Regions from separate parts of the Exiguobacterium sp. s183 genome, predicted to be linked through region 3. Evidence: riboswitches for the same ligand, from Rfam matches in the RefSeq annotation. Region 3 holds a riboswitch; each other region holds the start of a gene.
What was found. Region 3 has a riboswitch for thiamine pyrophosphate ahead of thiW (energy coupling factor transporter S component ThiW). Riboswitches for the same ligand answer to the same signal wherever they lie in the genome.
Positions count from the first base shown of each region.

Region 1 (7,644 bases), on a different contig from region 3:
GACGACAATGACATTCAGATCTTTCATTTTGTCGAGCCATTTTACAAATTCTTGCGCGGTCACTGGGTCTAGATGCGTCAACGGTTCATCGAGCAGTAGCCACTGAGGCCTTCCGACTAAAGCGCAAGCGACAGCGATCCGCTGTTTCTGTCCGCCTGACAACGAATCAATTTTGCGGTTTCGATAATCACTCAACTGTAACGATTCGAGGATTTCCGTCACGCGTTGTTCGATGTCTGAGACAGGTGTCGACAAGTTCTCAAGTGTGAAAATCAGTTCTTCTTCCACCCGCTCCATGACAAATTGCGTATCCGGGTCTTGAAACACCGTTGCGACCTGCTGATTGATCTCGCCAGGTGCATAGTCGTCGTATGATCGTCCAAGTAGTTCGAGTCTACCATCAAGGATTCCGTCACAATTCTCCGGATAGAGACGGTTGAATAGCGCAAGAAGTGTCGACTTCCCGCTCCCGCTCGCCCCACTAAGAATCGTACGACCTTGACGGATTGAAACGGTCACGTCTTCAAGAATCGCCTCAGAACTCTCTGGGAATCGAAAATGAAGTGACTCTGTCTCAACCATGGACGTTCCCACTTCGTGAAATCGCATAACCGCGAAGTGATCCTGTCTTCAGCAATAGGTCACTGAGCAACTTCCCACCGATTCCAGCGATGACCATCCCACTGACGGCTCTCAGCCCGAACATCGTCGCCACATATTCTGGTTCGAGCATCGCAAATCCGCTCATGAAGTAAGTGTATACGAAACTCGTGACGGCCGAGCCAAATCCTGCTAGCATGAGAACCCAAAGCTCATATCGACGATAACCTGTCATCGCAAAGACAGCTTCCGCCCCAAGACCTTGGACGATGCCGACCAAGATGATGCGCGGTCCGATTGCATTCCCAATCAACATTTCAATCGTCGCTGCCATCACCTCCGAGATGAAGGCCGCACCCGGCTTCCGGATGATGTACGCCGAGATGATTGACACGATGAACCAGATACCGAAGATCCATTCATAGGCGATGGGTCCGATCAACCCTGCCCACAAGTTACCGATATGAACGAACAATAAATAGACGACCGCGAAGACAACAGATAATACGGAGACAAGGACGACTTCTTTCAATTTCCACGATTTAAGCATGTCGCCCTCCATGTGACGGACTATTTACGCTGAACGTCACCGTCATGACAACATGTCGGTTCTTTTCGCGCGCCCGCTTAAAAGCCGCCTCATAGTACGAGAACACGTCATCTAAGTTCCCATGGACGCCTGATGCATAATGCATCGACTCGTTATAGACACCAGCCTGTTTTGCTTGCTCGATTTCCTCATAGATAAGCTCCATGTAATTGTCAGCACCCATCGGATACAGTGCGAACTGCGAGGACACGTACTGGTCTCTTGATGCACCGTTTGATGGTTCGCTCGGTGCCTCGAGAGCCTCATCTCCCGTTGAATCTCCCGGACAACCGACAGAGAATGTTCCGCTCATCGAGACGTGCTTCCCTTCCTCGGAAGCAAGACTCAAGACCGTTCGAGCGACGTCAAACACATGCTCGACTCGTCCACGGATGACCGTCGACACGTCATCCGTATGTCTCCACACACCTGACAGATCCGTTCGTTTTAGTGCACCTTTGATTGTCCCGACAAAATCGTCTGTCATCGGGCTTAGTGTGAATCGAAACCCGACAATCGGACTCGTACCACATGATTCATTCATTCTTTTTCCCCCTCTAAATGTGTTTGCATAAAAAAAGCCGCATTCATGAGAATGCAGCAACAAAATCTATACAAACTTGCATAGAGAAAGTGCCGCACTTCCTCACGCCAGTATTACCTGGATCGAGTTATAAGGGATCGGAGCCATGCTCACATCTCAGCCGAAGCACCCCTAGTGCAGTCATTGATATGCGGTTACTTATGCAGTCACAGTATAGCGATGTTTCGAAGCTTTGTAAACGGTCAATCTGAATAGGTGACGTATTGACCCGTACCAGGGAGCGGGTCATGGAGCGTATCCCACGATGTTTCCATCTCCTCATCCGTCAACAAAAATGCGTCAAGTGAACGCTCGACAGTCTCCCGGTCCATTCGTTGACCGATGAGGACCAACTCGTTCTGTCGGTCTCCGTACGGTTCGATGTAGTCTTCGCGCAGTTCAGGTTCTGTTGCAAACATAGCCTCTCGTTCGCTCTGCGGAAGTGTCGCTAACCAGCGCCCCGCATGTTCGAGCGTTGATGCATATCCAGCTTGTGAAAACAGACAAGCAAGGTCGTTTCGTGTCGCAATCCACAAGAAACCTTTGGCACGAACGATTTCTTCAGGGTAATGTTCCATCCAATTCATCAAACGCTCAGGATGGAATGGTCGACGCCGACGGTAAACGAACGAACTGATGCCATACTCTTCTGTTTCCGGCGTATGTTCTTCCGACTCGAGTTCTTGAATCCAACCTGCAGCGCGCATCGCTTGGTCAAAATCGAACAACCGGACGTCAAGCAGGTCGTCTAACACCACATTCGAGTAGGTCGACGTCAACAACTTAGCACTCGGATTGAGCGTTTTCAGTAATCCCTTCATTTCCTGCAGTTCTTCTTCAGATACCCTGTCCGCCTTGTTCAATACGATGATGTCCGCAAACTCGACTTGGTCGACGAGAAGGTCGACGACTTCACGTACGTCACCTGTATCGACGGCTTGTTGACGTTCCATAAGCGATTCACCGGAATTGAAATCTTTGAAGAAGCGGTACGCATCAACGACGGTGACCATCGCATCGATATAGACACGTTTCGTCAAATCGATTCCGAGCGCGTCGTCAGCATACGTGAACGTCTGTGCAACGGGAATCGGTTCAGAGATACCAGAAGACTCGATGATGATGCCATCGAGGTCGCGATCTTTCGTTAAATCATAGACGGCTGTCAACAAATCTTCGCGAAGCGTGCAACAGATACATCCGTTCGAAAGTTCGACTAATTTTTCATCGGTCCGGGAGAATCCTCCCTGCTCGATCAACTTCTCATCGATATTCAGTTCACCCATATCGTTCACGATGACGGCATATTTCTTTTGATCTCGGTTATGTAAGATGTGGTTAAGCAGCGTCGTCTTGCCGCTACCAAGATACCCCGAGAGTAATGTAATTGGAATTCTTTTCATGATTTATCCTCCATTTAAATCGTAATGATTACTTTTTATATAATGGAATGGTAACATCTTTTTGTCAACAAAAAAACACGCCACACGGACGTGTTTTCGAAGAAAGTATAATCATTCTTCCAACGCTCTTCGTTCTGCCTCTGAACGCGGATAAGCGTTCGCCTGCCATTCAGCCCGATAAATCGAGTCGAGTTGAGTCAATCCGACTTCATCCTCGTCTTTGTCTGCATCGACGCTCGGCACCTCATCCCACTTCGGGTCGAGGTACGAATGGTCTTCTTCACGTGCTCGGTTTTCTTGGATCTTTTGAATCCCCATCTTAACTGCTGCTGCAATTGCGAACCCAATACCTGCTCGAACCAACAGTCGTTTCACCATCGTATTTCCTCCTCAGCGACCGAAACGATACAATGGCATCCCTTTCACTTCTGTGTCGACGATAAATACCGATCCTGCATCCGGATATTCGGCAAGCGCTTCTTCATCCATTCCTTCACGAGCCGTCGTGATGGCTAATCGATTCAGCCCATCCCCGATAAAGGCGCATGAGGTGACATTCGGCGCAGGAACATGCACTTCCAATAGTTTCACACCTGTTGACGGGTCCCAACGTGACACTCGTCCACCAGCAAAATGTGCAATCCATAGGCAGCCTTCAGAATCGGACGTCATCCCGTCAGGAAAACCTTCTTCCTCGGAAAAATCAATGACGACCTCTCCGTTTGAGAGCGTTCCTGACTTCAAATCAAAATCATATTTCCAAATTTTTTCAGTCGGTGTATCGATATGATAAAAAACGGAATGGTCAGGAGACCACGTCAACCCGTTCGAAAGTGTGAGCTCATCCATGAGTGTCGTCGTCGTACCATCCCGATCGACACGATATAATGTCGCTTGATTCTCTTTGTCTTCGAGATGAAGCGTTCCGGCGAAGATTCGACCGTATGGATCGGCTTTTCCGTCATTGAACCGCAATTGACCGTCCGGATCATCCAACTCGACAATCTTCTTCAAGTCCCGATTAATCTCATCCCATTCATAAATGCCGTCCTTCAAACCGAGGACAACGCCATCCGTCACTTTTGGAATGACGAAACCGACTTGTTTCCCGACTTCAAACGACGAGATTTCGTCTTCTCGCTCATCATACCACCACAATGTATGGCCTTCGATATCTACCCAATAAAACCGCTTCAGCTCGGCATCCCAACACGGACCTTCACCAAGCGTATTTCGTACACGAATCCACAACGACGCATCTACTTTCTCCATCACTTAGCCTCCACTCTATCCATTAGTTCAGAAATCTATTCCCCTCTCGCATCGGGACTATGCATGAATCCAGAAAATCGTGATGGATTTTCACCGTCGTCCGTTCGTTTTGCTATAGTGAAAGAAACGTAGCGAGGGAGTGAATGGCTTGTCGAAATGGGATAAACGATTTAGTTCGGAAGAGTATGTGTATGGGACCGAGCCAAACGAATTTTTACGCGAATGGGTCACGTTTCATCAACCTGAAAGAAAACATGTATTGGCCATCGCTGAGGGCGAAGGTCGAAACGCGGTATGGCTCGCCACGCTCGGCTTTGAAGTCGAGATATGGGACACTTCTATAGCAGGGATCGCCAAAGCGAAGCGCTTGGCGACGTCACGAAACGTATCCATTCAGACGAAACAAATCGATTTGAATGAAGCCGATTGGCCAAACGAGGCGTATGACATGGTCATCTGTATCTTTGGCCACTTCCTTCCACACGTCAGAAAAAAAGTGTTTGCGGGTATCCAACAAACGCTTCGACCTGGTGGTTTGTTTCTGAGTGAAGTCTACGCTACACATCAACTCGCTTACGGGACAGGTGGACCAAACGACGCCGCACTTCTTTACACCGAAGAGATGTTCCACCAACTAGAGGACGATTTCGTACCGCTCCTCTTACATGAGACGGTCGTCTGGCGAGAAGAAGGCACGCTCCATCACGGCGAATCTGCTGTGATTCAATATGTCGGGCAAAAATGGTAAACGAACGGCCTTTTCGTTTAAACGAGCCCAGTTTTATGGACTGAGTAACTCGAACTCTATACGGCAATCAGATGGCTCCAGTATTACCCCGGGGTCATCTCTTTTATATTCCGCTGTTTGTGTTCGTCAATGAAAATAAGGGCTTTAGGCGATTAATTCTGCGCCTGACATATTTGTATACGGTCGTTCTTACTCTATATACGCTTTAAAAATAGCGCTGTGCTCTTCCTCAGTTTATATAACGAAGAAAAGTTGAGTCTATTTTATAAGCGACAACTAAAAACATCTTGTATACGTTTCGACGTCGAAACGTATACAAGATGTTTTAATTTAACGATGAAGTAGACTTGTATCCCCTATGTTGATTTTAAGTCACTTTGGATTGTGGTACTTAGTTTTATTGGGTATTCGGATTTTATGGTGGAAAAGGGCTTATAAATCACCCTTCTCCAAATTCTTAATAAGTGTGGAAAAATCGACACCAAAGTTGTCTGTAATGTCGTGATCATTCACTTCATACCAATTGAAAGTATCGTATAACATAGCTTTATTGAAAGCACTTGAATTAAATCGTGGCTTACGCTTTTTATGGAGCTTCTCATTGAAAAGGATTTTGGCTCGTAAGGCATCAAACGAGTAACCTCTACCCATTCGTTCTACCTGCCTAATAATGCTGTTAATTGACTCCGTATAAGCATTAGTGAGCCTTTTATCAAAGTAGTTGAATATTTCGACATGCCAGTTGTCTACGGCTCTCACGAGGTCTTTATATGCGTCTTTAGAGTTGCTGGACATACAACGGTGTCTCCATTGACTATAACGAAGATGACCTTCATCTGGATCAGGAGTATCCCATATCCAGTAAAACTCTTCTTTGAGTTCATAGGCTTCTTTTAAAGCAGGAAGATTACCTAACCAAGTATCTAAGAGGAATGATTCACGTTCATTTAGATCGTGTTTACGCTTTAGAAGGATAAACCTTTCACGCATAAGGGTACGTCTTTCTTTTTGGCTCATATGGGCTTTCAAAGACTTTCTGACGTTATCTAAGGCTTGATTAGCCATTCTAACTACATGAAACTTATCTACGACAACTTTAGCGTGTGGAAGGATAGTGTTCACTGCGTCTTTGTAGGGCTTCCACATATCCATTGTGACGTACTCAATGTAAGTCCTGTCACTGATTTCTGAAAGACGTTGGATGACTGTTTCCTTGTTACGGTTAGGCTTGATGTCATAAATAGTCCTGCGTTCAATATTAGTCAATACAAGCCGAGGTCTACGGATAATATGTATCTCGTCTATCCCAAGCCACTTAGGAGTTTCAAACTGGTATTCACGTTCTTTGAGTGCCACATAGTCCTTAAAAACGTTCCTAATGGTTTTCTCGTCAACACCAACGCTTTCTGCGACTTCTACAAAGGTCTTAGACATGGATTGCTCTTGAATGGACTTTAAAAGCCTTTTGGTCATACTACGCTTTTCATCTACAGATATTAGGCGTTCCCAGAAGGTAGATCCGCATTCACGACACTTGTATCGTCTACGGTTCAATTGTAAGCCCACTCGCTTTAAACGAATGGGCAAATCCATAATTAGTTGATTTCTTGAACTGTGTTTGTACAACTTGTCAAAACCACATTCAGGACAACGTTCAGGTGGTCCGACTGCTTCAACTTTAAACATCATATCGGTTTCATTTTCTTGTGGCGGTTCTATTGTTTTAATGTCTGGTAGGGATAATAAGTCTGACATATTATTCATCCTTTATTACTCTGTGGTGTTAAGGTATCAATTATAGATTTGATGTCGAAATCATCAGTGTTAAATTATTTTTTGTGACCACAAATGCACTTAGAAAATCCCTTAAAGCATTAGCTGGTTCACTTGAATAGGGAGTTGTAAAAAAGTTCCCTTAGCCTGCACAACAAGATAATTTCGAAATATCTTTATCGAACGTAAGTGCAGCTAATTTTAGCCCTTCAGCCATTGTTAAATATGGTGCTAGGGTTTCTGTTAAATCTTCTATCGTTAAGCCAAATTTAACAGCTAATGATGCTGCATAGATGACATCTCCTGCATTCTCAGATACAATATGAACCCCTAATACTTTTAGTGTTTCTGCATCTGCTACTAGTTTAAATACACCGGTTGTTTCACGGTTTACAATTGCTCTTGGAACAGCATCTAAAGGTAATACAGATGTCTTCACATCATACCCTTTCTCTTTTGCTTGTTCTTCTGTTAAACCAACCGTTGCAACCGTCGGATTCGTAAACGTAACAGCAGGAACTACCGATAAATCTATTTTTTTGTTTAATCCACCAATAGCATTATCAGTAATAATTCCACCTTCATAGGCTGCTACATATACAAATTGTGGTCCTAAAGTCACATCTCCTGCTGCATAAATCTTTTCATTACTTGTTTGACCAAAATCATTGATCAG
Region 1 is NZ_JACSKN010000001.1:517,010-524,653, reverse strand. Features, by position in the region: gene KNP62_RS02735 (ABC transporter ATP-binding protein) at 1-582, opposite strand, end outside; gene KNP62_RS02730 (ECF transporter S component) at 575-1,150, opposite strand; gene KNP62_RS02725 (Ykof family thiamine-binding protein) at 1,143-1,733, opposite strand; TPP riboswitch at 1,816-1,916, opposite strand; gene KNP62_RS02720 (GTP-binding protein) at 1,976-3,175, opposite strand; gene KNP62_RS02715 (hypothetical protein) at 3,287-3,553, opposite strand; gene KNP62_RS02710 (SMP-30/gluconolactonase/LRE family protein) at 3,566-4,447, opposite strand; gene KNP62_RS02705 (class I SAM-dependent methyltransferase) at 4,596-5,195, shown strand; gene KNP62_RS02700 (ISL3 family transposase) at 5,628-6,950, opposite strand; gene merA (mercury(II) reductase) at 7,111-7,644, opposite strand, start outside.
Region 1: linked by a shared signal. The riboswitch ahead of KNP62_RS02725 (Ykof family thiamine-binding protein) and the one ahead of thiW (energy coupling factor transporter S component ThiW) in region 3 are both predicted to bind thiamine pyrophosphate.

Region 2 (7,644 bases), on a different contig from region 3:
AGACTTGGCATTCAGCGACCTTGAAATCACAACAGAAGCTTCCGAAACGGTGAATAGTGGAGACGTGATTTCGCAATCGGTCGACCCAGGTGAAGAGGTCGTTCCTTCAGAGGTGACGGTCACACTCGTCGTGTCGACAGGAAGCAACAAAGTGGAACTATCGAACCTTGCTGGATATACGTTCGACGAAGCATCCATTTATGCTGAACAGAACAAATTGAAAATCGTGAAGCGGGATGAATTTTCGACAAGTGTTCCAAAAGGTCAAATCATCCGTCAACTTCCGACAGCCGGGACAGCAGTCGACCCGGGAACGGAGCTCACGGTCATCGTATCGGAAGGCGTTGAACCGACTGATATTTCAATTGAACGTGAAGTGACCGTGGAAGTCGAGCAACCGGACAAAGACAAGAAACCGAAGACGGTCGAAGTCGTGATTCGTACGGTTGACGCACGCGGTGAGATTGAGGTGCTTCGTGATCAAATCACAGAGACGACAACGTATTCGTATACGCTCGTCATTGCCCCTGACGAAGTTGGGACGGCGACGATTGAAGTCGATGGTGAGATTGTCCGAACAGATTCAGTCACATATGCACAAGCTGAAGAGGCACAATAAAGAGGTGACGGTGTCGTCACCTCTTTTTTAAAGGAGGTAGTCATAATGAAAGGAACAATCATTCGCCTTCAAGGCGGGTTTTACGATGTGATGACCGAGACGAATCAAGAGATTCGTTGTCGGGCCAGAGGAAACTTTCGAAAACGCAACATCTCACCGGTCGTCGGCGATGATGTGGTGATTCAAGATCAAGAAGATGGGACCGGCTATATTTTAGAGGTGGAAGAGCGTCAAAACCACCTCGTTCGCCCGCCGATTGCCAATATCGATCAGGCGTTCCTCCTCTTTTCAGTAAAAGAACCGGCGTTTTCGTATCATTTGCTCGACCGTTTCCTCGTCCTCATCGAGTCAAAGCAAATTCATCCAATCATCGTCTTGACGAAGATGGACTTGCTCGATAAACATGAAGTCGAGCCGATACAAGAAGCGATTGCACGTTATCGCGCCATCGGGTATGACGTGATTGAGACATCGACGGAGCATGCTCACGGAGTGGATGAAGTGCGCGGTCTCTTCAAAGGGAAGACGAGCGTCTTCGCCGGTCAGACCGGTGTCGGAAAAAGTTCGTTACTTAACGCCGTCGCGCCAGAGCTCGAGTTGGCGACAGGGGAAATCTCTAAATCACTCGGTCGAGGAAAGCATACGACGCGTCACGTGACGTTGATTCAATTAGCGGATGGTCTTGTTGCCGACACACCTGGATTTTCAAGCTTGGAGTTTCCGCAAGAACTTGAGGCAGATGAACTCAGATGGTGCTTCCCTGATTTCGTGGAACGCCATGACGATTGTAAGTTCCGTGGATGTGCTCATCTGAATGAACCGGGATGTGCCATCAAACAAGCCGTTGAAAATGGTGAAATCGCTTCAACACGATACGAGAATTATGTTACCTTTATGGAAGAGTTAAACGATCGAAAACGGAGGTATTGACAGATGATTAAAATTGCACCATCTATTTTAGCGGCCGACTTTGCCAATTTGGAGGCGGAAGTGAAAGCTGTCCAAGAAGCGGGAGCGGACTATATCCATTTTGACGTCATGGACGGACAGTTCGTGCCGAACATCTCGATTGGTCTGCCGGTCCTCGCAAGCTTGCGTAAAAAATCAGACATGGTCCTCGATGTGCATTTGATGATTGACCAACCGGAACGCTATGTCGAAGACTTCGTGAAAGCGGGAGCGGACATCGTGACCGTTCACGTGGAAGCGACGAACCATTTGCATCGCGTCTTGCAACAAATCAAAGCGGCTGGCGCAAAATGCGGAGTCGTCTTGAACCCGCATACACCGCTCTCGACGATTGAGCACGTGCTTGCGGACGTCGACATGGTATTGCTCATGACCGTCAACCCAGGGTTCGGGGGACAAGCGTTCATCGAATCGGTCGTACCGAAAATTTCAGCACTCAGTCAGCTCCGCCAAGACCGTCAGCTTGATTTTGAGATTGAAATCGATGGTGGTGTCAACGCGGAGACGGCAAAACATTGCATCGACGCAGGGGCTGATGTCCTTGTTGCGGGATCAGCCATCTATAATCAACCTGATTATAAAGTAGCCATCGATAGCATTCGTGGCGCATCTCGTGTATAATCGACGATAGAACAACAAGATAGAGTCGCAAGGGGTGTCACATCATGTGGCTGAGAGGCATACGCTAACCCTTTGAACCTGTTCCGTTCACACGGACGTAGGGATGTGGCGAAAATGCACGTTGCGAATCCAAGCAGCATGGCGTTTACGTCATGCTGCTTTTTGTCGTTCAACCAAATAAAGGAGGAAGAAAGATGAAATCACGTTTCAAATTACAAGCGCTCATTGAAATTTCATTGTTTGCAGCGCTCGGGCTCATTTTTGATTTGCTCATTCCATACCGTTTGCCACAAGGGGGATCCATCAGTTTAGCGATGCTCCCGATCTTTGTGATGGCATTCCGCCACGGATTAAAAGGTGGTCTCGCAACAGGTGCCCTCGTCGGGACACTTCAACTCTTGTTCGGTGCCTATATTTTCACGCCTGTACAATTCCTGCTCGACTATACGGTCGCTTATGGTCTCGTCGGAATGGCCGGAGTGTTCGCGGGGCGTGTGAAGCAAGCTGCGAGCAACGGGGCGACGAAGACGCTTGCCACATATTTAGTACTCGGGGCGCTCCTTGGTTCGATGTTACGATACGCGGCGCACGTCATCTCGGGAATTGTCTTCTTTGCTGAATATGCAGAAGGTCCGGTCGTCGCCTATTCACTCGGCTACAATGCTACGTATATGGCACCATCCTTTGTCATCTCAGCCATCGTGTTAGTGCTCCTCTTCACGACAGCACCACGTTTCACGCGTGTGGCGACACGGGATCTCCGTCAATGAATATTTTGATCGTCGCGGCGAGTCCGGAACCCATTTCGGGCTTACCGCGTGATGCCGATTTTGTCATCGGTGTCGATGGTGGATATCAAAGATTATTAGATGAAGAGATCATGCCAGACGTCGTGGTCGGGGACTTTGATTCGTTTAAAGGACTACCGCCTGAGGAGGCGCTACGCTATCCTTCGGAGAAAGACGTGACGGACTTAGAGATTGCACTAGCGTTCGCGAGAGAACGCGGGGCGACACGGATGGATGTATATGGTGGCTTAGGCGGACGCATCGATATGACGTTTGCGAACGTCGGCTTACTTGAAGCGTATCCGGAGATGGTTCTTCACGGAGAAGGTCAAACGGTTTATCTCGTGAGAACAGGTAGCGAGGTCATTATGAAGCGAGACGGGCACTATCTTTCCTTCATGCCTTGGAAGACGGCCACGATCTCGATTGAAGGTGTCAAATATCCACTCGACCATCATGAGGTCAAGAGCGGGGAGGCGCTGACCATTTCGAACGAATGGACCGAAGCGTCTGCCCGATTGACAGTCCATCAAGGGATGGTTCTCGTCATGATCGTCAAAAAATGAGCAAAAAAAAATCCCATCGGCGAATGCCGCTGGGATTTATTCGTTCGTGTATAAGTATTATACGCGTTCAACGAGACCTGATTTAAGTGCGCGAGCTGAAACCCAAACGCGTTTCGGTTTACCGTCAACGAGAATACGAACTTTTTGTACGTTTACACCCCAAGTACGTTTTGTCTTGTTGAGTGCGTGCGAACGGTTGTTACCTGATTTAGGTGATTTACCTGTTACGTAGCATTTACGTGCCATGCGTTTCCCCTCCTTTTTTATGTGGGTTCGTCCTAATAGACACTCGTTTATATTAGCACGGCTTTTTTCCCGATGCAACTAGAAAATCGTACCATGACAAGAAAAAAACTTGACATTACTCTCAAGGATTTGAATAATGAATGAGGTTATCGCGTTAATTGACCGAGTTTCTGGAGCAGGTTCTTTTAATAACTAGGTACTTATTGTAGAATGTACATTAGGAATCATTCCGAATAAAGGAGGCTACTCCATATGGCAATTGAAATGAAGACAACATATGGCAATATTGACATCACAAGTGACGTCATCGCGACACTCGCAGGTGGTGCGGCGATGGAATGCTTCGGTGTGGTCGGCATGGCTTCACAAGCACAATTGAAAGACGGCATTGCTGAATTGTTAAAACGTGAAAATTATGCACGTGGTGTCGTCGTACGTCAAGAAGACGAAGACGTACATATCGACATGCACATCATTGTAAGCTACGGAACGAAAGTATCTGAAGTTGCATACAACGTGCAGAGCCGAGTGAAGTATACGCTTGGAGAAACTTTAGGATTAAACGTTTCGTCGGTAAATATATTCGTTCAAGGCGTTCGTCTGACGAATGACTGACGAAAACGGAGGAGGATTTGGTGTGGGTTTAAAACGTTTAGATGGATTGGCGCTCTCAAACATGATCGCGAACGGAGCGGCCAACTTGAGCCAAAACGCAGATTATGTGGATTCGCTTAACGTCTTCCCGGTTCCAGACGGAGATACGGGAACGAACATGAACTTGACGATGACGTCGGGTGCGAAAGAAGTAGCAGCGATGAACTCATCAGATATCGCAGAGGTGTCATCGAAGTTTGCTCGTGGACTACTTATGGGAGCACGAGGAAACTCAGGCGTTATTTTAAGTCAGTTGTTCCGTGGATTCGGTAAAGCGGTTGAAGGCAAAGCGGAACTGACAACGGTTGATTTTGCAGAGGCGCTCAAGCGCGGTGTCGATACGGCATACAAGGCGGTTATGAAACCGGTTGAAGGAACGATTTTGACGGTTGCTCGTGAAGCGGCCGACGAAGCGCTTCTTGCGTCAGAGTCGACAAGTGATTTCACTGAATTTATGAAACGTGTCATCGTAGAAGCGAAAGCATCGTTAGACCGTACACCGGACTTGTTGCCGGTATTAAAAGAAGTCGGCGTCGTCGACTCAGGCGGTCAAGGTCTTCTCGTCATCTACGAAGGATTCCTTGCAAGCCTTGAAGGAAAAGAACTCGAGAAACCACATGCACCTGTCATGGATGCGTTGATCGAGGCAGAACATCATGCCCATGCTGCACAAGGATTCATGTCAACAGAAGACATTGAATTCGGTTACTGCACGGAAATCATGGTTCGTTTCCAAGACGATAAGTTAAAGGATGCGCCGTTCAATGAAGACGCATTCCGTAACGAATTGTCAGAACTAGGAGATTCTCTCCTTGTCGTCGCGGACGAAGAACTCTTAAAAGTTCACGTTCACGTCGAGACTCCAGGTGAGGTCATCACGAAAGGTCAGCGTTTCGGTGAACTCGTTGCAGTCAAAATCGAGAACATGCGTCAACAACACTCGACAATCCTTGAAGAAGAACACGGCGCAAATCAGCACGGTGTTCAACAGGCCGAGAAGCCAAAAGCACCATTTGCGATCGTAACGGTGGCAATGGGTGAAGGTGTCAGTGAATTGTTCCGTTCGCTTGGGGCGGCACATGTTATCGAAGGCGGTCAGACGATGAACCCATCGACAGAAGATATCGTCAAGGCGATTGAATCTGCACATGCGGAACATGTCTTTATCTTCCCGAACAACTCAAACATCATCATGGCTGCTGAGCAAGCGGCGTCTGTCGCACCATGCGGCGTCTCTGTCATCCCGACGAAGACGGTCCCACAAGGTCTTGCGGCTGCAATCGCCTTCAACCCAGAGGCGGATGTCGAGATGAACGAACAAGCGATGAAAGCGGCTGCCGCGACTGTGAAGTCTGGTCAAGTCACTTACGCTGTTCGTGATACGAGCATCGATGGCGTGGAAATCAAGAAAGACGAGCATATGGCAATCGCAGAGAAGAAAATTGTTTCTTCATCGACGTCAAGCCTCGAAGCGGCTAAAAAGTTGGTCGATGTACTCGTCGAAGCAGATGATGAAATCATCACGATCTTAACAGGTGAAGGCTCATCTGAATCAGACGTGGAAGCGTTGACGTCATATATCGAATCTGTAAATGATGAGATTGAGATTGAAGTACACGACGGCAAACAACCGCTTTACTCTTATATTTTTAGTGTGGAATAAGCTGTTTCAAGTCCCTACCTTCTGTATAATGAAGGTAGGGATTTTTGAAAGGGGGAAAATGAAGTGAAATATCGTAGTGTGTTTGACATTATTGGTCCTGTCATGGTCGGGCCATCGAGTTCACATACAGCAGGTGCCGCACGCATCGGGCTGATGGCAGGGAAGTTATTTGGGCGAACGCCCCGCACCGCGCGCATCACGTTTTACGGATCGTTTGCGGACACGTATCGGGGTCACGGTACGGATGTCGCGATCGTCGGTGGGATTATGGGATTCGATACGTTTGACTTGCGAATCCCACAGGCGTTAGACATCGCCGGTGAAAAAGGAATCGAGGTCATCTTTGAGACGAGTGACTTGTTGACGGATCATCCGAATACAGCCCGTGTCTTACTCGAAGATGAGTTTGGGACATTTGAAATCGTCGGGATTTCAATCGGCGGGGGAACGATTGAGATTACGGAACTAAATGGGTTCCCGTTGAAATTGACAGGTGGGGGACCTGCGCTCGTCGTCTTGCATCATGACCGATTCGGCGCCATCGCTGCAGTGACCGGCGTCTTGGCGAATCATCAATTGAACATCGGGCATATGGAAGTGAGTCGCCACGAAAAAGGAATGCAAGCTTTGATGGCGATTGAGATTGATGAAACGATTCCTGCTGAAGTGATCGCAGAACTGGAACGGTTACCGCAAATCGAACGGATAGCTATTTTTGGGGAATAAGGAGAATGTGAGATGTTTAAATCAGTAGAAGAGTTAGTGACGATTGCCACAGAACGAGGCATCCCGATTTCTGAAGTCATGATCGAACAAGAGATGCACGTCAGACGCTCGAGTCGGGAGGACATCATCGGGATGATGGACCGAAACCTCGAGGTCATGGAAGAAGCGGTTGAACGCGCCCTTCAAGGTGTTACATCGGTGACAGGATTGACGGGGAACGATGCCGTACTCATGCAAGAGTATATCCGATCAGGTAAATCACTTGCTGGAGACCTCATTTTAGATGCCGTGTCAAAAGCAATCGGGACGAACGAAGTGAATGCTGCGATGGGACGGATTTGTGCGACACCGACTGCGGGGAGTGCAGGCGTCGTACCTGGAACGTTATTCGCTGTGAAAGACCGTCTCGAGATGGACCGCGATGCGATGATTCGTTACTTGTTCACGTCAGGTGCTTTCGGTTTCGTGGTAGCGAATAACGCCTCGATCTCGGGAGCGGCAGGTGGCTGCCAGGCAGAGGTCGGTTCAGCGACCGGAATGGCTGCAGCCGCCATCGTCGAAGCAGCCGGCGGGACACCGGACCAGTCGGCGACGGCGTTCGCGATTGCCCTTAAGAACATGCTCGGTCTCGTCTGTGACCCGGTGGCAGGACTCGTTGAAGTCCCATGTGTAAAACGAAACGCCATGGGTGGTGCCAATGCCATTGTTGCGGCGGACATGGCCCTCGCGGGAATCACATCACGCATTCCTTGTGACGAAGTCATTTCAGCGATGCATGAAGTCGGTCAAATG
Region 2 is NZ_JACSKN010000001.1:955,132-962,775, reverse strand. Features, by position in the region: gene pknB (Stk1 family PASTA domain-containing Ser/Thr kinase) at 1-619, shown strand, start outside; gene rsgA (ribosome small subunit-dependent GTPase A) at 662-1,549, shown strand; gene rpe (ribulose-phosphate 3-epimerase) at 1,553-2,209, shown strand; TPP riboswitch at 2,230-2,330, shown strand; gene thiT (energy-coupled thiamine transporter ThiT) at 2,404-2,979, shown strand; gene KNP62_RS05130 (thiamine diphosphokinase) at 2,976-3,563, shown strand; gene rpmB (50S ribosomal protein L28) at 3,621-3,809, opposite strand; gene KNP62_RS05120 (Asp23/Gls24 family envelope stress response protein) at 4,062-4,424, shown strand; gene KNP62_RS05115 (DAK2 domain-containing protein) at 4,447-6,126, shown strand; gene sdaAB (L-serine ammonia-lyase, iron-sulfur-dependent subunit beta) at 6,190-6,852, shown strand; gene sdaAA (L-serine ammonia-lyase, iron-sulfur-dependent, subunit alpha) at 6,865-7,644, shown strand, end outside.
Region 2: linked by a shared signal. The riboswitch ahead of thiT (energy-coupled thiamine transporter ThiT) and the one ahead of thiW (energy coupling factor transporter S component ThiW) in region 3 are both predicted to bind thiamine pyrophosphate.

Region 3 (7,644 bases):
ACAAATAGCTCGGGAGGTTTTTTCATGGACTCATTTGCGAGAGGGCATCTTTCTCGATGATGGTATCCGAGAGCCGGAGCTGATTGGCCGCGCGGTCGATGTAAGGAGCGCATCGATCGAATGCGACTTGCTTTTCCGTCTCAATGGAATAGCATGTGCCGTTACCAGCACGTTCGGTCAAGTCTGGTTCATAGTAATGGTCTTCATATCGGAAAGCGCCCGTCCGAAAGACGGTCAGATTCGGTGTATCATTCAAGAGGGAGTCGCCAAGCATATATGCCGGAGAGATCCCAAGTACATCAAGAATCGTCGGTGCGATATCGATTTGACCGCCACTTGCCTCCATGACTTCTCCTGTCGTCAGTCCAGGTGGTTTGATAAAGAGAGGGACAGCACGGTCGAGTTGAAACGCATCAACCGTCGAGTCTACTTCTTCGATGGTAGCCATCTCTTCTCCAGGTGCCGTCAGACCGCTATCGTGGTCACCATATAGGACGAGAAACGTCTCATCCCACAACCCATCTTGTTTCAATCGTTCGATGAACTGACCGACCGCCGCATCGACGAAATGAACGGTATGGTAATAGTTTTCGAGAAGTGGGTCGTCAATTTCTGACAGGTCCAATCGCTTCTCGTCCTCCGGAATGTCGTACGGCGTATGACTCGTCAATGCGACTAAAAACGCATAAAACGGTTCATCCAACTCTTCCATGAATCCGACGGACGTATTCAAGAATTCCTGGTCGTTGAGTGCCATCCCGATGATGCCTTGGTCGGGGTAGTCTTTGTCGCTAAAGAAATGATTGAACCCGATGTTGTCATAAAAATCATCCCGATTCCAAAAGTCTTTACGGAAGGAGTGCATGGCTGCCGTATCATAGCCGGCCTCGTTTAAGGACTGAGAGAGCGCGCTGAATTGATTTCCCGGGAAACGTGTGTACACCGAACCGGATTTGACAGGGTAGAGTGACGTGTTCACGATGAACTCCGCATCGGACGTCCGCCCCTCATGCGTCTGATGATACACGTTCGGGAAATAGAGCATGTCACGTCGCAATCGATTTAAGTTCGGTGTCAATTCCTGTCCATTGATGCGTTGATCGATGACGGAAGTTTGGAACGATTCGAGTTGTAGGACGATGACGTTCGTATCCGGACTCGGGGCACTTAATTCCTGATAAGAGAGTGCTTTGATTTGAGAACGCTCCTCGTCTGTCAGGGCTTCGTTCCATCCCATGGCACGTTCGACGCCTCGGGCGACATCCATCGCGTGATAGCCCCAAAAACCGAGATGATAATATTCACGCATATTCGAGATTGGGTCGTCTGCAATCCATTTTTCCCCGCGCTGATAACTGAGGGTGAGCGGAATCGTGAAGAGAAGAAATCCGAGAGTGAAGCCGGCGAGCGCCAATCGTCTTCCGTTCCGCTTCGCTTCACGGACAGGATGCCGTTTGATGTAACGTAAAATTAAACCGTAAATAATGAGGTCGATGAAGAAGAACGCATCAATCGGGCGGATGAGCGTCAAGAAGCCACCCCCGACATCTCCCATCTGTCCGATATCAGACAGTAAGGCGACAGATAATAAGTCTTCAAAATAGCGATAGTACCAGACGTCCGAGACGAGTAGGGTACTATGCAGGAACAGAGAAACGTATAAAATCCATCGGCGAATCGGGTAAGACACGGCAAGTGCCCAGCTCGTCAGGAGCAGAATCGTCGCCAAATTGATGAGGAAAAACGAGAAGTCGAACGCCGTCGCGGTCAACCAGCTAAAAAAGAAGAGCTTTGCCAGAGAGAGTGACAAGTAGCTCCAATAATCGAGATATTTGATCATGAACAACACATCCTTTTCATACCCATTCCCGATGAGACGAGTGAGGGAAACGTGAAGATGTGTCCAACAAAAAAGAGGCACAGGGCCTCAGTTAATCAGAAACGTATCACGCAGTTCGATGATGGTTCCTTCCGGTGCTTTCAATTTACTTAAATGACCGTCGACGACGAAATAGATGTTGCCACCGTGCTTCGGCAAGAACGTGACGCCTAGCTGTTCGAGTCGTGCGACTTCCGCTTCGAGATCATCCACATAGAGGGCGAAATGAACGGGACCGGCCGTATGTTTCGAGTAGTCTTGTAACGTTTCATCCGTTTTAGCAGTCTGGAGCTCGATATAAAAATCCCCGAGCTTGAGCCAACTATTGAAGTCACGCGTATGGAAGTTTGGCGATTCTTGGACGAGTTCAAAACCGAGTGCTTCGTAAAATGACTTCGATGCGGCATAATCTGGTGTTTGGATACAGATATGGTGAATTTGTTTCATTAAGACTTTCCTTTCGTTTGTAGGTTGTTCACGCGATCGCGATGGAACGGGGAAGTCACATCTTCCGAGATAAGACTGATCGTATGTCCATCCGGGTCCACTACGTCAAAGCAAGACATGCCTCCGAAATCGTGAAGCGGTGTCGCAATCAACCCTGCTTGTTCGAACGATTGATACGCGAACTGGATGTCTTCACAAATGACGTTGAAATAGACATGGGCTTGTCCTGACGCATCTTTGAACGTTGTGGGTTGCGGTGACGAGGTTTGGATCAATCCGAGCTGAGTCGAACCGTCTGGTAGACACAAACCGATGCCTCCTTCCCAGCGACCAATTTCTTTGGCATTAAAATAAGTTGTATACCAGTGTAGGGACTGTTCTACATCTGATACGGGAATGAAGATACTTCCGATTCGGAACATGTGATAACCTCCTTTTCTCTTATTAGTGTAGCGAATGCATGATCTCGAAGATACGGGGGAAGAAACTTTTTACGGGAGAAAGCGTATGAAAGAGAGAGAAAATCAATGAGGTGAAAGCATGAAAGGAAATGAAATCACGATTCAACCGATTGATGCACTCAATCGAGAGGCAATCATTGCTCTGACAGTGGACGAGAAACAGTCCCGATTCATCGAGACGAATGCCGAGTCGCTTCAAGAGATGGTCGAGGATACGAAATATAATTGGAAAAGCTATGCATTTTATGACGGTGCGCAACCGGTGGGCTTCATGATGGTCGGAGCAGAAAACCAGACAGAACGGTATGTGTGGCTCGATCGTTTCATGATGGATCAACACAAACAGGGGAAAGGCGTCGGGACGAAGTGTCTACGCATCGCAGTGGCATTTATCCAGACAGAGTACGATGTGGATGATATCATCCTGAGCCTCCATCAAGAGAATGAAGTCGCGAAACGATTTTATGCAAAGAACGGCTTTGTCGACAGCGGCTTAATCGATGAATCGAACGGCGAAGCAATCTGGGTCTATCACACAAAAAACCGACCGTCATGAGTCGGTCGGATTCCTAAATCAAAATACGTTATTTGAGTATGCTCGGTCGCAACTGTTTGACGCGTGATAAGACGAGCCAACCGAGAAGCGCACCCGTCAAACTAGAGGCAAGGAACGCTGGGACGAAGAAGAAGGCACCGAACGTCGAACCCATCAACAGTTTCGCATACGGGACGGCAATCAACGAGGCGATGACACCAGTTCCGATGATTTCTCCGAGAGCGGCAGCATAGACGCGATTCGTGCGAACGAAGAACATACCAGCAAGAAATGCACCAATCATGCCACCGGGGAACGCGAGAAGTGACCCTGTGCCGGTCATGACGCGAATGAGTCCGGTCACGAATGCGACGAGAACGGCTCCGATTGGGCCGACGGTGACTGCGGCAATCACGTTCACCATATGCTGAATCGGATAAGCGCGGGCGACACCTGTGGGAATCGAGATGAACATTGAGCCAACGACGGCGATGGCGACGAGCATCGCCATCCAAGTGAGTTGTTGAATACGCATGAATAGTCTCCTTTCAAAAATAAAAACGCCACGTTTCCAGACGGAAAAATGGCGTGGACATACAGAGACGTATCCCAAGCCACTTCCCTACGCTGGTATGAGCCAGATCAGGTTCAAAGGGTCCGGCAAATGCCGTCTCAGCCCGAGGGCTCCCCTAGTGGTCGTTTATTGGTTTGAGTATAACATAGCTATCTGAAATCGGGAGGGTTCATGAAATTATCCTTCATACTTGGCTAACAGGTCCTCATAGTCCTTCTCGTTCCAAAAGAGCGGTGAGATGGATTCGGGACCTTTTAAAATTTCTCCATCTTGATCGTATACGATGGCATATCCACCTTCGACATCGAACACGAACAAGTCGGCAGTGACTTCGGTCACGCCATTCCCGGCGATAATCACATCGTCGATTGGTTCTCTTGAAAGTTCGACACCCGCTTCATCGAGTTCGACGAGGAGGGCTGACGTGTACGCGTGACGGTCATAGACGGATTGAAATTCATCCTGCGTTAGGACGACGTCGGTAGGAGGGGCACTTGTTCCGAATTTTCGATTTTCAATCTCTTCGACGTATTGAAGGAAAGACTCCTCTTGCCAAAAGAGTGGTGCGACCGACTCAGATCCATTGATTACCGTTCCGTCCTGACTGTCGAATACCGTGGCATACGTCCCATCATCGAGTTTGAACGGATAAATATCTGCATATGTGTGCTCAAGCCCGTTTCCGGCAATGATGACGCGTTCAAACGTCTCGCGGAACGGTTTGATGCCTTGTTGCTCGAGCGCAGCGAGGAGTGGTTGTGTTTGTTCATATTGGTCATAAACGTCTTTAAAGTCTTCACGTGTCCATTCGGTGATGGGTTCATCGGTTGATTCGATTGGGATCGGATTGTCTGCCACCGTATCTGTATCCGTACAACCCGTCAGTAAAAGTGCACCTAATCCGAACATCACCCATCGTCTCATGATTTCATCCCCTTAACTGACATTTTCCACCATTTTATCATTCATGAATGAAAAGTAGAACCTGTGCACATTCTCACTCGGGGTGAGGATGGGTCGTATAGTGATCGAGTGTGCTCTTAAAGTGAAGCGTATCTTCTTCAGAAATCGTCACACCTGATGAGGTGCCGTAGCGAACCGCATGATAAACGGACGGGTTCATCGGTAAATCGATGCGTTGGAACCACTCTTGCAGTGTCTCATGAGCACGCAATCGCTTGGCTGGTACGAGAGATTGGTTGAATGTGATCAGTGCATCACGAATCGGGACGTTCGTGAACGCTGTGAGCGTCGAAACGGACGAAGCGTTTTCGCGTTGTAGCGATTCGACAAGCGGGTCTGCGTTTGAATCAGCATGATCTCGTGCGCGCGCCAAACGTTGCTTCCGTTTTCGATAGATATAAAAGGACAGGCAACCGAGCGCAAGCAAAGCGCCGAATAACCCGAGATTTCGTCGTGTAGATTCTCCAGATTCCGTGATTCTCTCAAAAAAGTTATGCTTTCCTTTTTGGGGGTCCAATTTAAATGGGTAATCTGCTTTGGATTCACCAATTAAAATTCCATCATCTTCATCCGATAAGAGATCAGTCGGAGGACTGTTATTTTCCTCGACGGGGATCGTTTCCGGATTATAGAGCCACTCGAATACACTCGTTGCAACCACTATCATCGTGAACGTACCAAGGAGTGTGGTGGCAATCAGGAGAAGAAACTTGTTCGTCCAGCGCAAGAGGATACCTCCTTTTTGAATGTTCAGACTATTTGTTGTTTATCTTACCATAAAAAGGTAAAGTTTGAGTAAGACAAAAAATGGAGGTCGTCATATGGGCATGGAGCAGGTCATCAAACAGTTGAACGAGGTGTATTTAGGAAAAGAGGATGTCGTACGCCTCTGTTGTACGGCGTTACTCGCGGAAGGACACATTTTGTTAGAAGATGTGCCAGGAACGGGGAAAACGTTACTGGCCAAGACGATTGCAACTAGCTTTGACGGCGCGTTTTCCCGGATTCAGTTCACGGCCGATTTGTTACCGTCTGACGTGATTGGCGCAGATTATTTCAACATGCAGACCCAGACGTTCGAGCATCGACAAGGACCAATCTTTGCGAATATCGTCTTGATCGATGAAATCAACCGAGCGGTTCCACGAACGCAGTCCGCCTTGCTCGAGGCGATGGAAGAACGGCAAGTCTCCATCGGGGGAGAGACGTATCCGATGCCAAAACCATTCTTCGTCATTGCGACGCAAAACCCGATCGAATCGGCCGGGACGTTTTCGTTACCGGATGCACAGCTCGACCGCTTCCTCATTTCGATTCCGGTCGGTTACCCTGATGTCGCGGAAGAGCGGGAGCTCCTCTTACAAGTCATGCGTCAAACACGGAAAATCGTGGAGGCGGTCGCGACGTTAGACGAGTTACGCCGCGCACAAGAAGAAGTGAAGCAAGTATCGATTCAAGATGACGTCCTCGATTATTTACTCGGGCTCGTCCATGCGACACGAGAACACCAATCTGTCGAGGTTGGTGTCAGTCCACGAGGAGCCATCGCGCTCATGCGAGCGTCTCAAAGTTATGCCTATCTGAACGATCGATTGTATGTCATTCCGGAAGATGTGAAAGCCGTGGCACCTTATGTATTGGCACATCGCCTGACGTTGACGCTTGAAGGAGGCATCAAATCGACGAAACAGGACATCATCCGTTACATCTTAGACACCGTTTCTGTTCCGGTCGAGGGTTGATGATGACGTTCTCGACACATAACGCCCTACAGAAACAATGGATCCCGGTCTACGGATTCGCCGGAGTGATTCTCGTATTTGTCCCGTACATGGAGATTGTCGGGTATGCGCTTTGTTTACTTGCGGGCATCGTCTGGTTCTTCGAACGGACGCGGAAACAGTTAGAGCGAGCCCTTCGTCTTCATATACATACACACGAATCTCTTCTCTTTGTTGGGGATGAGACGGAAGTGCAGGTGATGCTAGACGGAAGTGAAACCGTCGAACGACTCGGGCTTCCCGTTCGCGTTCGCATGAAATCTAGTACAACGCTTAGCTTTCCAGACCACGATCGCTCCCCAAATAGTTTAGATATGACGTTACGGACGGATCAGGCCCGCCATGTGCTTCGTGTCCAGGCCGAATTTCGGGGACCGGCTTATATCGAAGAGTGTGTACTCGCTGTGACGCTCCCGCTTCATCTCGGGACGTATCTTCTTGAGTGTCCCATCGAGAAACGGTGGACGGTGCTGCCGTCCCTCACGTTACATCCTCCGGTCGGCACGAAACGATTGGCACTCGGTGACCGTCCTTTGACCGCATCGCCTCTACGGAATCCATTACAGATTCTAGGTTCAAAGCCTTATGAAGGAGAACCGGTCAAGGAGATTGACTGGGTCGCCACGGCGAAGCTCGGGCGTGTTCAGTCGAAAGTCTTTCAAAAGACATCACTCGATACGTTCACGTTCGCAGTCGATTTGAGTGGTCCGTCTGGCTACACGCTCCATCATGACTTCGAGTCGATTATCAGCCAAGTCGCGTATGTGACGACCCGACTCTTAAAAGAAGAGTGTAAAGTCGAACTGTTCATCAACCGCTTCAACGGGGAAGGGAAGATGGAGCATATCTCTCTTCAAGAGGGAGAACGAGGTTCACGCCTCATCCTCATGATGCTGGCCGACCTCCATCCCGGGAACCGCTTCATCTCGACAGACGCATTCGTCCGCATGGTCGAGCGGAAACGGCTGAAGCAAAGCCATCTCGTCTGGTTCAATCAGCATAAC
Region 3 is NZ_JACSKN010000002.1:528,904-536,547, reverse strand. Features, by position in the region: gene KNP62_RS08280 (LTA synthase family protein) at 23-1,840, opposite strand; gene KNP62_RS08275 (VOC family protein) at 1,928-2,326, opposite strand; gene KNP62_RS08270 (VOC family protein) at 2,326-2,748, opposite strand; gene KNP62_RS08265 (GNAT family N-acetyltransferase) at 2,867-3,343, shown strand; gene thiW (energy coupling factor transporter S component ThiW) at 3,372-3,857, opposite strand; TPP riboswitch at 3,925-4,023, opposite strand; gene KNP62_RS08255 (hypothetical protein) at 4,074-4,820, opposite strand; gene KNP62_RS08250 (hypothetical protein) at 4,894-5,586, opposite strand; gene KNP62_RS08245 (AAA family ATPase) at 5,681-6,601, shown strand; gene KNP62_RS08240 (DUF58 domain-containing protein) at 6,604-7,644, shown strand, end outside.